DNA from 2 places in the Sedimentibacter sp. B4 genome. Region 2 is predicted to be linked to the other one. Evidence: riboswitches for the same ligand, from Rfam matches in the RefSeq annotation. Region 2 holds a riboswitch; the other holds the start of a gene.
What was found. A riboswitch is a leader RNA that binds a small molecule or an ion and turns the genes downstream of it on or off. The one in region 2 is predicted to bind cyclic di-GMP.
Positions count from the first base shown of each region.

Region 1: linked by a shared signal. The riboswitch ahead of flgB (flagellar basal body rod protein FlgB) and the one ahead of BN358_RS14815 (helix-turn-helix domain-containing protein) in region 2 are both predicted to bind cyclic di-GMP.

Region 1 is NZ_CANG01000937.1:53,399-61,006, forward strand. Features, by position in the region: gene fliI (flagellar protein export ATPase FliI) at 1-356, opposite strand, end outside; gene BN358_RS17010 (FliH/SctL family protein) at 346-1,122, opposite strand; gene fliG (flagellar motor switch protein FliG) at 1,106-2,125, opposite strand; gene fliF (flagellar basal-body MS-ring/collar protein FliF) at 2,115-3,704, opposite strand; gene fliE (flagellar hook-basal body complex protein FliE) at 3,732-4,037, opposite strand; gene flgC (flagellar basal body rod protein FlgC) at 4,041-4,472, opposite strand; gene flgB (flagellar basal body rod protein FlgB) at 4,484-4,867, opposite strand; cyclic di-GMP riboswitch class I at 4,986-5,071, opposite strand; gene BN358_RS17040 (carbon storage regulator) at 5,363-5,602, opposite strand; gene fliW (flagellar assembly protein FliW) at 5,596-6,033, opposite strand; gene BN358_RS17050 (DUF6470 family protein) at 6,042-6,650, opposite strand; gene flgL (flagellar hook-associated protein FlgL) at 6,666-7,608, opposite strand, start outside.
Region 2 is NZ_CANG01000906.1:97,094-104,701, forward strand. Features, by position in the region: gene BN358_RS14800 (M48 family metallopeptidase) at 3-689, opposite strand; gene BN358_RS27115 (hypothetical protein) at 820-990, shown strand; gene BN358_RS14805 (universal stress protein) at 1,081-1,563, opposite strand; gene BN358_RS27120 (hypothetical protein) at 1,661-1,816, opposite strand; gene BN358_RS14810 (phosphodiester glycosidase family protein) at 2,140-3,609, opposite strand; gene BN358_RS14815 (helix-turn-helix domain-containing protein) at 3,620-3,817, opposite strand; cyclic di-GMP riboswitch class I at 3,862-3,937, opposite strand; gene BN358_RS14820 (CAP domain-containing protein) at 4,162-4,743, shown strand; gene BN358_RS14825 (GPR1/FUN34/YaaH family transporter) at 4,798-5,358, opposite strand; gene sfsA (DNA/RNA nuclease SfsA) at 5,529-6,209, opposite strand; gene BN358_RS22455 (AI-2E family transporter) at 6,243-6,701, opposite strand; gene BN358_RS22460 (AI-2E family transporter) at 6,703-7,365, opposite strand; gene BN358_RS14840 (MASE3 domain-containing protein) at 7,562-7,608, opposite strand, start outside.

The sequences.
Region 1 (7,608 bases), on a different contig from region 2:
TCTTCTCCACCGTCAATGGGATGTCCGGTTGCATCAACTGTACGTCCTATGAGGAAATCTCCAACCGGAATTTTAAGTTTGTTTTTTGTTGACACAACAATGTTTCCAAGACCGATGCCTTTTATGTCTTCATAAGGCATCAACAATACCCTTCCGTCGTTGAATCCTACTACTTCTGTTCGGACTCTCTTATCCCGGGAATCATTGAGTATTTCGCATACCTCTCCGATTTTGTACCTGTTTCCCGTTGCTTCGATCATCATTCCTGATATTCTTTTAACCTTGCCTATGTATGAGCAAAGGTCTTCTCTTGCTATGGTGTCACGGATACTTTTAAGTTTTTCATCACATATCATTTTTGCTGAGCACCATTTCCTTAAGATTGTTAAGCTGAGTTATTACTCCTGCATCCACTATTCCTTCGGGAGTTTCAACTATTATGCTTCCTTCTTTCAAGTCACTTGCAATTTCTATTTTAACGTCACTGGATATTTTGTTGAGATTGTTTATCAAGTCCTTGTCGGCCTTGATTTTCTTAACATCACTTTCATTTGAAATGTATATTTTTATCCATTCAACGTTTCTGTAATCCTTGATTGAATCGTCTATTATTTTTGTAATCACATTTTCATTTGAGTCTATTTTTTGTCTTATAATCTTTTCTGCAATTTCAATTGATAAATTAGCAATACTATTTTCATATTTTGAAATTATGGCATCTTTTTCATTTTCTATTTCTTCAATCATATATGATATTTCTTTTAATCGTGATTGATTCAGCTCTTTAATTTCTTCGGCTGCCTTGTTGCGTCCCGTAAGCAGTCCTTCTTCATATCCTTTATTTTTGCCTATTTCCATTCCTGCATTGAAGCCTTCCTCATAGCCCTTTTTCTTTAGCTCAGTTATTTCAGACTGAGCATTTCTTTTTGCTGTATTTACTATTTTCATGGCTTCTTCGTTGGCTTCTTTTAAAATTACTTCCCTTTGGTTGTAAATTTCATACAGGTCTTCTCTTGGGGTATTTATCACCTTTGGTTCAGGCTCGGTTTTCATTATTCTGGGTATATTTTTGTCATCAAAAACTACATATTGGGCTTTTATTATATTAGACAATAATATCATCCTTTCCGCCTTTGGCTATGAAAAGCTCTCCTTCTTCTTCCAAGCGCCTTATTACTGAAACTATTCTCTGCTGTGCTTCTTCAACATCTCTCAACCTTACATTGTGAGTGTATTCAAGCTCAGATTTGATTGTATCACCCATCTTGGTTGACATGTTGCCGAACAATACATCGGCAACTTCTTTGTTGGAGCCTTTAATTGCAAATACAAGATCTTTGCTGTCCACTTCACGCAGGAATCTTTGAATTCCAAGAGAATCCATTGTAACAATGTCTTCGAATACAAACATTCTCTTTCTGATTTCGTCTGCGAGTTTGACATCCTTTTTGTTGAGTTCGTCAAATATATATTTTTCGTTGCTTCTGTCCATGTTGTTCATTACATCTGCCACGTAGTTTACTCCGCCTATTTCTGTGAAATCCACAGAAACAATGGAATTGAATTTCTTTTCCAGCTCCATTTCCACATACTTTATGATTTCAGGAGATGTACGGTCCATTTTTGCAATTCTTTCAACAACATCGATTCTTTTTTCTTTTGGCAGCTCTGCAATTACTGCTGATGCCTGGTCTGCCCTTGCATAAGACAATATGAGTGCAATTGTCTGAGGATGTTCATTTTGAATTATTGTAATGAGATTTTTATAATCCGCTTTCCTGAGAAATTCAAATGACTTTGTCCTCATGGTCTTTGTAACTCTTTCAAGTAAACTTGACGCCGTCTGGGCCCCAAAGGCCTTTTCTAGAACGTTTCTGGCATACTCGAATCCGCCTTCAGTTATAACTTTCTGAGTGAGGCAGAGATCATAAAAATCCTTTAATGTGCTTTCCATTACCTGTGGGCTTAAGTGCTGCAGCCTTGAAATCTCAAATGTTAGCTGCTCTATTTCTTCTTCCTTAAGGTATTTGTATATTTTCGATGCATCATCGGCTCCGAGAGAAATGATAATTGCCGCTGCTTTTTGTTTTCCTGTAAGTTTTGTGTCCGACATATTATTCTTCATCCCCCTTTATCCAAGTTCTTATGAGCTGAGCTGCAATCTCAGGATTTGTCGATGTAAATTCCTTAAGCTGTTTTTTAATAGCCTGTTCCTGTGTTTCCTGCAGTTTAATTCCATCTTGTATATCCTGCCATGAGAAATCACCGGCTGCGGCTGCTTCAGCTTCTGCTTCAGCTTTTGACTTGGCAGCATTCAAGGCTTCTTTTTTCTTCTTACGCTTTCTTAAGACTATGCTCAATATGAAAATCAGCACCGATAAAACTGCCAGCGCTATTCCGCCGTAAATCAGTATCTCTCTCATAGTTATTGCATCTTCTCCATTTACTTCATCTGATATTGCAGGCTGAGCCGGAGCATCAGGATCATAAAAAAGCATGTTGTGAAGTGCTATGTCTTCTGTTGAAACACCTGCCGAGAAAGCTATGAGTTCCTTGACTTCAGTTAATTCCTCATCTCTTATGCTTGCCTTGTTAATTACAGCAGCAACAGTCAACTGCTCAATTTCCCCCGGATTATGCTCAATTTGTTCCTTCAGCTGGCTTACCAGGTAATTGATTGAGTTTGAATCTTTAAAATAAATGTTGTCGCCTTCTACTACTACTCCCGGATATGTGGGAACCTCAGCATTTGATTCTGTTCCTGATATTCCTCCAACAGTTTCACCGGGTCCTGTTATTTCTCTTTGATTTTGTGTGCTTCCCGGAACACCAAGTTTTGTTTCTTCATCTGGCAGGTACTGTAGCATCTCGCTTATTTTCTTATCAAAATTAATAGTGCATTTTGCAGATACTTTAATATTTTCTTCACCGTATATCTTTGCCAGGAACTCTGAAACATTTTTGATTGTTTCTCTTTCAAATTGCTTTTCAATTTCCAGTTTAAGCTTTATGGTGTTTGTTTGCTTAATTTCTCCACTTGCCACAAGACTGTTTCCATCATTATCAACAATGGCAACATTTTCTTCCTCCAGACCTTCAACACTTTTAACCACCAGCTGCATTATTCCATCTGTTTGAGAAGAGGATAATGACTTGCCGCTTTTAAGATTTACTTTTACTGAAGCGGAAGGTTTTGCAGTATTTGTTTCCCATGCGAAGTTTTTTTCCTCAGGTACGCTTATAGTAACAATTGCATCCTCAACACCATCAATTGTCATAATTGATGATTGAAGCCTTTCCTGAAGCTGAAATATTTCATATTGTCTTTTTTCATAATCTGTTGTCATGAAATCAATATTTTCAGTAAAAACATCGTAATTTGTTCCGCTTCTGGGGTGTCCTGACTGTGCAAGCTGCATTCTTAAGGTGCTTTCCTGCGCTTCTGGTATAAGAATGGTTCCGTCATTTTCATATTTGTAATCAACGTTGTTTTCCTGAAGCTGCTGCATTACTTCAGCAGTTTCTTCCTCGTCAATACCACTGAACAAAACAACATATTCCTTGTTGTTCAAAACAAGTGCAATAATTAAAGACGCCACAACTATGCCTGCAAATCCGCCAATTATAATTTTCCTGCTTTTGCTGCTTAATTTATCCCAAAAGTCTTTTATACTTTTGACGATGTTTTTGATTTGATCAGCCATTAATAACTCCTAAATATGTACGCTATATTATAAATTCATACGCATTATTTCATTGTAAGCATCTAATGTCTTGTTTCTAAGTTGTATCATAAGATCAAGAGATAATTCTGCTTTTTTTGTATTTATCATTAAATTGTGAACATCATCGCTTTCTCCTGTTGAAAGCTTGTATATGTCTTCGTCAACCTGCTTTTCAGCACTTATGTAATCATTTAATGCATTGTCAAAAATGGATTTGAAAAGACTGTTTCCTTTTTCAACTGTGTTTTCATTCTTGCTTAATTCATTAATCTGGTAAATTCCCTTAATTGGTTGTATCGGTTCTATAAACATTTTTTATCTCCCTATCTCCAAAGCCTTCACTGCCATTTGTTTTGTTGTGTTAAGAGCAGTTACATTTGCCTGATACGCTCTGTATGCTTCCATCATGTCCACTGTTTCCTTTAGAGAATCAACATTGGGCATTTTCACATATCCGTTCATATCGGCATCCGGATGTTCAGGGTCATAAACAAGCTTGAACTCGCTTTGATCTTCAACAATTTCCGTAACTTCCACTCCACCGGCTTCATAATCCTTAATATTTTTAACCATCATTTCCTTGAAACTGTTTTCAGAAGTAAGAACAACCATCTTTCTTCTGTAAGGTTCCCCGTTTTCTGTTCTTGTTGTATCAATGTTTGCAATATTTTCAGATATTACATCCATGCGGAATCTCTGAGCAGTAAGCCCTGATCCGCTGATATTAAGTGACTCCAAAAATGCCATAACTTTCCCCCTTATTTTTTGCCTTCTGAAATAACAGACTTAAGTTTAGAAAAATAAGAATTCATTTCAGTGACTGTATACATGTACTCAAGCTGCGTCTTTGCAAGCTGGAGATTTTCTTTTTCAAGATCCACATTGTTTCCATCTAGTCGCAATGATTGATCATTATTTTCTTCAATTATGATGTTGCTTGATTTTATTTGATTGTTTGCTTCTGAAGTTTTTTCAGTATTATTAAGATTTGATTTAAGAAGGCTTTCAAAGTCAACAAATTTGCTTTTATAGCCTGGTGTGGAAAAGTTAGCTATGTTTTCCATAGTGATTTGCTGTCTGAGCCAAAGCCCGTCAAGACTCTTATTCAATAGATTTAAACTTACATTGTTATCAAAATTCATCTTAATCTCCCCCGTTATCTTAAAAAAAGGCATAATAAAAAACATATAAAGTTTATATGTTTGCATGCGACAATAATAATTAAATTATAATTATAAAAAATAATTACATTTCATTATTATTGGCAGCTGGCAACCATAGAATAAATATCTTTAGGCCCTGTAGCTTTGTGTCGCTGCCTTTCGGCAGGTTTACCACTTATCAATTTTTTTACTAACAAAAATAATTATAATAGAAGATTCTGCAAATTGCAAGCATTTTCGACACACCGTATTTTGCATATTAATACTTTAATGTGCATATATAGTGCATGGAAAAAGTTTGTATATTTTTGCTTCTTTTTTTAACAATGCTGAATTATTCATGACTTTATAATTTTTGGCAATAAAAAAAGGCCTGCAAATTTTATATTTTTGCAAACCTTTGTATATTTAAAACTACATTTGTAATAAAAATTCAAAAAAGATGCAGAAAAAGTTAAGAAATTTTTAATATTTCTACTTTTTGTCTGTGTTTTTTAAACTTAACTTAATATTATTTAAGCTACTTTTACTTATTTGTTCCGAAGCGTTAATATTAAATTCACATGTTTCAGCCAGTTCTTTTCTTGTTATTTTAATGTCCTTGGGTGCATTGATTGCTATTTTAACCTTATCCTGAGAAATTTCAGAAATTATTATCTCAATGTCATCCCCGATCAGTATGGATTCCGATTCTTTTCTTTTTATTACTAACATATGGAATCCCCCTCTTGTAATATGTTGTATCTGAGAGGATAGGAATTCTGCAAAATAACTTGTTTAGCTTTTCTTGTTTTTGGGTTTAATGCAATCGGACTTTTTAAATTCACAACAGAGTCCTTAATTTCTTCTTTTATAATTGCAATAACCAAAAACCTTAATTCAGATTCACTGACTGTTTCTAAATCTTTCAAGTCTTCTTCATTAACTGAAGGATCAAAACCTGTGGCAACAGCATATGGATCAATCAACACAAAAGATAAATCATTATTTTCAAGAGACTGAAGATACATAACATCATCTTCCGGTGAGTCTTTCAATATGACATATTTCTTATATTCTTCAAAACCATACATTCCACATGTAAATGTGATTTCATCTTCTTCATTTACGGCAATATATCCAAAATCTCTAGTTTTTATATTCATTTTTTACCTCATGCTCTTGTGTCTATCGCCTTATTATAAGGATTCGAACTTGGTGGAACAAAAATTGGGGTGCCAACATAATTTATTTCTACCCTTGGATATTCGTTTATTATGAACTCTATACTTCCCGGAATGAAGTTTATTTGCGGTCTTTCTACATTCCAGTCAAAATTAAGTTTATCCATTTCAAAATTAATTGAAAGTTCTCCAGGTTCCCATGAAATATCAGGTCCGGTGCTCGGAGCAAATCCAATATTAAAATCAACATCGCTGAAAAATCTTCTCATGGCAATTTCAGGAATTGGATTATCCATGAAATTTATATCAAGCATTAAGTTTCCTTCTTCAGCATATCTGGCCGTAGCCTTGTATGCTGCCTGTATACCTTCTTGTGCGAAGTCTTCTACAGAACGCATTGCACTTTTTATTCCTGCTGAATACCTTGCTTCAACAGTGTCAATATTAAGCCTTGTGGGCTTCATATGCATTTGCACTCCGCCCTTATCCCTGGTCATCTCAAAGGTAGCATTTGTATTGATTATTTCATATCGTGCCTTATTAATTTTAAATTCCATGGACATGGGAATGGTCTTAATTTCTATAAGAGGTTCAATCATAATTTCACTCCTTTATTATTTCATGAAATCAATAAAACTGTTTTGAAGAATTTTATTTCCCATTGACAAGGCAGCATTGTATGAATATTCTTGCATTGTAAAATCAACAATTGCTTCTGCGTTATCCACTTCTTCAACTTCTACAAGCTTTTCATTTAAATTATATTGATTGTCTTCATTTCTAAGTTTAAGGAAATCCAAATAATTTGTTTTTGATCCAATATCTGTTATGCTTACCAACACTTGATTTTTTTGGTCTTCAAATTCTCCTATGAATGGAGAAATCTTTTCCATGGAATAATCATCGCTTCTTAAAACATCCTTCATTTTTCCAACCAATGTGTAAAGATTGTTAGGAACAGGATTACCTTCGGAATCAAGCTTAGGACTGCCGTTTTCATCTACAGCCTCTCCGTATCCCATGAAACTTATTCCTGACATGGAAATGTTAAATACAGTGTCCTGATTAAGATTTCCACCATTAAATGTCATTCCAAGTCCAAGATCGATGTTTATTACTTCCTTGGACAATTGTTCTAATGCTGCATCGTTTGAATTCACATTTACTCCTTTGTAAAGAAGTTCGCCGTTTGCATTAAGAGTAAATGGAAGCTCATCTTTGCTGGTTCCCCCAAAAACATACCTGTCACTGAATTTTCCGTTCAAAGATGCAAGCATGGATTTCTGCAGGTTGTCAAGTTCCTTGGCAATTATTTCCCTATCGTCTGAACCCATTGTCCCGTTTATACCTTTTAAATAAGATTTATACACTGTCTCCAGATTATCGCTTATTTCAGTAAGGTTTGTTTCTGCTGATGTAAGGAATGAATCAACATCCTTTATGTTTGTGTCATACATTTCAGTGCTTCTGTATTCACGTCTAAGCTTGTATGCCTTTATTGCGCTTACAGGGTCCTCTGAACCCTTAAAAAATTTTCTGCCTGTTGTTACCTTTTCA
Region 2 (7,608 bases):
TTTTAAGACATTCCGTTAAGTTCCATCTTTATGTTTTTCCAATGAGGAAGAAACTCATCCATATAATTGTAAAATATTTTGTTGTGGTAACGCTCAAGCAAATGAGTCAGTTCGTGAACAATAATATATTCAAGACAGTCTTTGCTTTTCTTTGCCAATTCAAGATTTATCCAGATTTTTCTGTTTCTTGTGTTGCATGTTCCCCACCTTGTTTTCATGATCTTTACTGCCCAGCTTTCTATGTTTACTCCTATTATATTTTCCCATTTTTCAATGTATTCAGGCACAACACTTTTCAATTTTTCCCTGTAGAACTCCTGAATTATTTTTTCTTTTTTTTCAAACGATGAATCTTTTCTAACATGCAAAATTATATGCTCACCATTGAGTTCTGCAAATTGTCTCACATTGTTTTCAACTACTTTGAGCTCATATTTTTTGCCAAAAAGGCAGTGAAGTTCGCCTGATTTATATTCAATGTTGAATTTTTCCTGAACCTTGAATTTTTCCCTTTGCTTTTTAATCCAATCAAGCTTTGATAAAGCAAAGCATTTAACTGCCTCATCGTTCATTTTTTTTGGAACTGAAAGCCTTACATCTCCATAGGGAGGATTGACTGAAAGATTTAAATTTTTTATATTTTTTTTAACAACTTCTATTTCAATGTTTTCTAAAGTTATTTTATTCATAAATTTTCCCTCTTATATTTACATATATTATAAGCTTAATTTCTTTTCACATCAATGAATTATTTACAGCGAATATTCATTGCTTAAATATCAATACTATAACTGACTACAATTATGAAAGGAACATATCATGAAAAACAATAAAAACAGAATGCGAGACAGAGATAAAAGTAATTCAGAACTGCGAAAAATGGAGCCGAAGGACAATGCTGACGTAGGCATAATTAACGGACAAATTATTGGTGTACATGAGGGCGGCAATGAAAAAAGAAGACCAGAAATAAAAAACATAAAAGACTGAAATCAGCCAATGCAAAATAAAAAGGAACACATATGTGTTCCTTTTTACGAGGGGGATAAAGAATATATAGTATTAGAAATCAGGTACAACTTAAATATCTGATTTGCTATGAATTACAAGCACAGGGCAAGGAGAATCTGAAATTACCCTTTGTGTAACTGAACCAACAAAAAACCTTTTTATTTTTGAAAAACCTCTGTTTCCCATTACAATCAAATCGAAGTTTTCATTTTTTGCTGTTTGAAGTATTACTTCATATGGTTCGCCGATCAATACTTCTTCTTCTGTATGGATATTTGAAAAATCCAGCTTTTCAACAATTGCATTCAATATCTTGCAAGAATTTTCCTTCATTTTGTCTTCTATTTTCTTTTGTTCGGGATCTAATTCTGATATTGCCGAACCATCTACCTGGCTCCATTGCTTTTTATATCTCAAGTAGTTTTGCAAACTTTCAATGTGAACAACAGATAGCAGTTTTATTGTCCCATTGAATTTTTTTGCTACTTCAATAGATTTTTTAACTGCGTTTATGGATGCTGTAGAACCATCAACTGGAACTAGTATTTTCATTAGCAACACTCCTTCATTTCTTATGTTGACTAATATATACCCGGGATTAAATTTTTGAAACTTAAATGTACACCTTATTTTCCTGTAATTATACCAATCAGTCTTTATATTGATCAAACATCATGTCTGTTTCGCCTTTCATGGCATTTGTATTTACACTGTCACATGTCTGACACACCCAGTCTTCTCCATCATAAATAAAATAAGTGAACTTTCCGCATACTGTGCAATAAGCTTCCATATTGCTGTCCATTTCAATTCCTCCTTCCGAGATATTTAATGAATCTTATATTTGAAATAATGTACTATTTTATTTTTACCCATCATTGGAAATTTAAACCTTGAAATAATAAAATTTCTCATTCAATATTATATTATACATATAAAAAGTTGCTCCGCAACTCCGCTAGGGGGACCTATGTCCCCCTTCGGCGTAAAAATGTATACGCGTTTTTGACTCCGCACCCCCCTTAAGGTTAAGGACGTCCCGTCCTTTGCAATCCTCGTTTTTATATAATAGGAAAGAGAACTTTCCTTATTATATAAAAATTGCCTGCATAATGTGCAGGCAGTTTTCTATTCAATTGTTGTTTCTATGATTACTGCATTTTGAACAGCGTCCCACATAACTTCAAAATCCAATGTTCCAGCGATATCACGAAGTTTAAAGTAGTTGTTACCGTCAATATTGTAAGCAGTTAGAGTGACTTTTTCTCCGTTCAAATAAACTTCAGAACTTGATTTAACAGCACCCTTACTTCTTTTTTCATTAGATGAAGCAAGCTCCAGACCAACTGGACTGTATTTTTTATTTTTCACAATATTTATTGCATTTTTGCTGTTGTCCCACTCAACATTGAAGCTTTTTTTGCTTCCATCGAGAATCTTTGCAATGTCCCTAAGCTTGAAGTAATTGCTGTTATCAATGTTGTAAGCTTCAATATTTACATCATTTCCATCAAGTAATACCTTTGATGATGTTGGCACTGCAGTGATACCTGTAATTTTTTCCTCAACAAACGCAAGTCCGTTGTTTATTTTTCTTCCGGAAGTTGAAACATTTGATGCAGGATGGTAAAGAGCAACTGAACCACCTCCATCAAGGCACATGGCGTTTACAAATCCCATTTGCTTCAAAGTTTCTGCTGCATTCTTCACTGTAGCCGATCCCATGTTGCCAATTGTTATGGTACCGTCGGATTTTGTTCCTATAAATGACCTTGCTGCACTGTTTGTGTTGATTTTCGCTTCAAAAAATCCTTCTGCAGGGCCATCGGCAGTAATGTTTCCGTTGATAATTAAGCTTGGACCTGCACCAAGTGCGCTTACAACATCATTCCAGTCTTCAGCATTTGTAAATGTTGTTTTTATGATTACCTTGTAATAAACTTCATCTCCTGTCTTAAAACGCTCATCAAGCAAATAAACAACTGATTGATTATATACTACAGCAAATCCGCCACTTGGAACTATAAAATCTGTAGTGGAAATTTCAGTAACCTTTCCGTTTTTTACTATTGCTGCTTTGGCTCCTGGTTGAAGATTGACTGTTGAACCATATTCAGGAGTAAAAATTGTTATTGCATCTGCTTCAGTGCTTGGATGATTTATTCTCCACGGTATTGACCTGAATTTACCGTTTATGTATACTTCAAAATCAAAGGAAAGCCTGTCTATGATTAATTTGCCTCCTGAAGAAATTCCTGCAACAGATCCGCCATTGCTAATGTGAATTATTTTTCCATTTTTGATTATTGTTCCCCATGGAACAGGAGTTCCATTGTAAGCTTCAAAATAAGTTCCGTTTATTGCAGCAAAAGCTCCTGAGCTTTTTGCCATGTTTGCAAGAGAATCAGAACTATTCATCTGGTTTTCTGCATTTAACACTACTGTCTTTATGTTTGAATTCATTTGTATATTAATATAATTAATGTTTATTCCATTTATGTTAGTGCTTCGGTACGAACTTGTTGCAGCAAAAGTTGGATTGTTGCATAATAGTACACCGGCTAATGTTAAACATAACACATGTTTGAAAAATTTCATATTTATCTCCTTATTCTTTATTTCTCCAATTTTTATAGTTACCTGACTTAATTCTCGCATCAGTAGGCTTTTCAGCATCTTTTGGTATTGCCCAGTCTCTTCCGAATTTTACTGCTCCGTCAATTCTTTTATTTGCACATAATAATTGAACTCTTCTTGGAGAAACACCCCACGAATCTGCTGCATCCTTTATTGTTATGAAGTCCATTTTTCACCTCAAAAAAAATAGCATTGCCATTCAATAGCAATGCAAACTGCAGCTGGCTGCCATTTTAAAGGCCCTTTAGCTTTGCGTCACAGACTTTCGCCTGTTTTGCCAATATGAATTTGTCATAATTATAGTCTTCTTGGCGAACGTTGTCAATACAATTTGTAAATAAAAGGAAAATTTTCTAAAATTATAAAGATTACAATTGTCACTATTAGTCAAATTATCAAACAACTGCTCATTATATTTATGTCTTTAATTGCAATAATAACTATGAAACTTTTAATAGTTTCATGTAGTAATTATTTGTTTTACCAGCTTAATATTAAGTGAGGAGAATATGTATGAAAAAAGTATCGGCATTTGCTTTAACTTTAGTTCTTGCATTGACACCAGTGCAGGCACTTGCATTTTCAAACTTTAACTGGAACGATTTTGACCCGAATAATTTCAACCTAGACAATTTCTACAATTTCAACACCACTGAACCTTCAGCTAATCCAACGGCAGATCCTTCAGTTGTTCCTTCAAGTTCTTCTTCTTATGAAAAAAGAGTAGCGGATCTTGTGAATGTTGAAAGGCAAAAAAACGGTTTGCCTGCACTCAGTTTCAATACAAAAATATCTGACGTGGCAAGATTAAAATCGAAGGATATGGCAGACAACAATTATTTTGCACACCAGTCTCCCACTTACGGGATGGCCGGAGATATGTTGTTAAAATATGGCGTAACTTATTCTGCATGGGGTGAAAATATAGCATCAGGGCAAGACACTCCTGAAGAAGTTGTTTCTCAGTGGATGGGTTCACCTTCACACAGAGCAAATATACTTTCACCTGAATTTATTTATATAGGTGTAGGATACTGGACAGACGCAAGCGGAAAAACGTTTTGGACTCAAATGTTTACCGGAGATGACAAATAATTGCTAACAGATATAATAAAAACTGCGCCAACAGCGCAGTTTTTATTTATTTTATTATAAAGGCATTATTTGCTTTTTAAATTCGTTGTTTACAACCTGAGCCAATGAAGTATATATTGCTGATGATCCGCAGAAAATTCCAACCCATCCTGCAGCAATTTTAATGCTGTGAATTCCTGTAAAATCTCCTATTGATAACATTAAAAACAGTATTGCAAGTGATAAGAATACAATTTGTGTGGCGCGGTTGTGCTTCAAAGTTCCAATAAACATAAATGCTGTAAATATACCCCAAAGCAGCAAGTAAAATCCCATACTTTTTTCATCGGCTGCTTTTATTCCTTCAAAAGGGTTAATCCAAATAAATATAAGCGACCACCAAAAAAATCCGTAAGCTGTAAATGCTGTAGCTCCAAAGGTGTTGTTCTTCAAAAATTCCATTATTCCTGCAATGATTTGAGCTGCTCCGCCCAATGCAAATCCCATTGCTACTATTACTACTGAAAGCGGAATAATATCTGCATTGTGAAGATTGAGAAGCACAGTTGTCAATCCAAATCCTAAAAGGCCTAATGGAGACGGGTTGGCAATTGCCATTTGATTCTCTTTGTTCATGTTTCCTCCAATAAATTTTTATTAATTATTTTAAAATCGTTAGTATGTTAACATACAGAATAGATTTATGCAAGAAATAAATATTCACTTATATAACATTTTTTGCAACTAGCTGGAGAAAACAATTATTGGTAATTCGTCCAAGGAACTTTCATATATTAATTTCAAAATTAAAGTTTTATTTCAACAAAGTTCATTGCAGTTATGCTGTCTTCTTTTACATCACAATCAAGAGCAATTATGTTGACACCTTTTTGTCTTGCTTTAATGAGAGTATCAGCAAATTCCTTGTGTGTTTTAACATTTGAGGTAAAATATTTCACATCCTTCATTTGGACAATGAAAAAAACATAAGCTTCATATCCTTCATCAATGCAGGAGGACAGCTCGTTCAAGTGCTTCAGCCCTCTTTCAGTGGGAGCATCCGGAAACATTACTATTCCGTCCTCTTCCAGTGTTACTCCCTTCACTTCAACGAATATTTTTTTATCATCAGCTTCCAGATAAAAATCAAATCTGGAATTTTTGTATTTCTGTTCTGCTTTTATTAGCTTTATATTTTCAAACACGCTGCTATTTCTTACCCATTCCCCAAACACCTTGTTCGGAACCTGACTGTCCATGTTAATGAGGCGTTCTCCCTTGTAAACAGATATAAGATCATATTTTGTTTTTCGTATTTTGCTGTCAAATTCCTGAACATATATATCAACATAAGGTGTTAAGAGTTCTTTGCATCGGCCTGTGTTTTTAACATGACAAATTTCAATCTTACCGTCTATTTCAATATTAGCTATAAACCTGTTTGGCCTGCTGATAAACTTAGCCCTTCTTATATTTTCATATTTCATTTCATTATGTCCCTTCAATTATGCTGAGTATGGTTATTTTGCTTTTTTGATTCTCTCATTCACTGATTTGCTCATAATCTTGTATGCTGTGGCTGCAACCGGAACCCCAAAAATAATTCCTGCAATGCCCATAAAGCCTCCTCCTACAATTACTGCAGCAAACACCCATATGCCAGGAAGCCCTATACTATTTCCAACTACTTTTGGATAAATCAAGTTTCCTTCCAACTGTTGCAAAACAACAATGAATACAATAAACAACAAAGCCTTCAGAGGATTCACAGCTACAATAAGTAAAAATCCAAGAGCTGCACCTATGTAGGCTCCTATCATAGGTATAAGCGCCGTTAAACCCATTACAGGACCGATGATGGTTGAATATGGAAAACTAAGTATTATCATTCCTGCAGTGCAAAGAGTTCCTAATATAACAGCTTCCTTGCATTGACCAACTATATAGCTTGAAAATGATTCATTTGCAGTGTTTAGCACATCATAAATTCTTGTTCTTTTTTCTTTTGCTGATATATGCTTTAAAAAGTTTTTTAAATTTATTTTTTAGGTCTTCCTTATCAGCAAGTATATAAATGGAAAATGTAACTGCAAGAATAAATTCCACCATAGCTCCAAATGCTGAACCTATGAATGACACAGTCCCAAATGTCCAGTTTCCCAAAAGACCAAGCACTTTATTTAGTACAGCATAGCCATCCATGTCAAGCTCTTTTATTTTTTGCTGAAGCGCAGGAATTTCATGTGAATTTTCAACAATCCATTTAACAACACTTTCATAAACTCCCGGAAATTTTTCCACCAGCAATGTGATGAACTTTACAAGCTGTGGTATAACAATTCTCAGAGCAAAGAAAACAACAAGAATTATTGTCATTATTGCCAGCAAAATGCACACAAACCTGCGAGAACTAACAACAAACTTGTTTTTGTTTCCCGGAAAATATTGTTTTTCATATTTAACAACTAAAATGTTAAGCACAAAAGCCATAACAGCCCCAAGCAGAAGAGGATAAACAATTCCGTAAATTTTTATTAATAAATCAACTGCTTCGTGATAGTTAATAACTGCCAGCAGCATCAAAGCTGCTGTAATTATAATTTTTAATATTGTTTTATAATTGTTTTTGGAATAATCAATCATACGTAATCCTTTCTATGCTACTGGTAATATTGGTATGTTATCCAGTGTCAGTAATTACATTATCCAATAAAGATTTTTGATTGTCAACAAATACATGTAATGTTACTCAATAGAAACACGATGAATACAAAAAGGGCTTGTTCATTTTGAACTAACCCTAACATCCCATTATTATTGTTTTAAATAATCACTTATTTCATTGATATATATCTGAAAATTCAACCAGAATGTTGTCAACCTTTC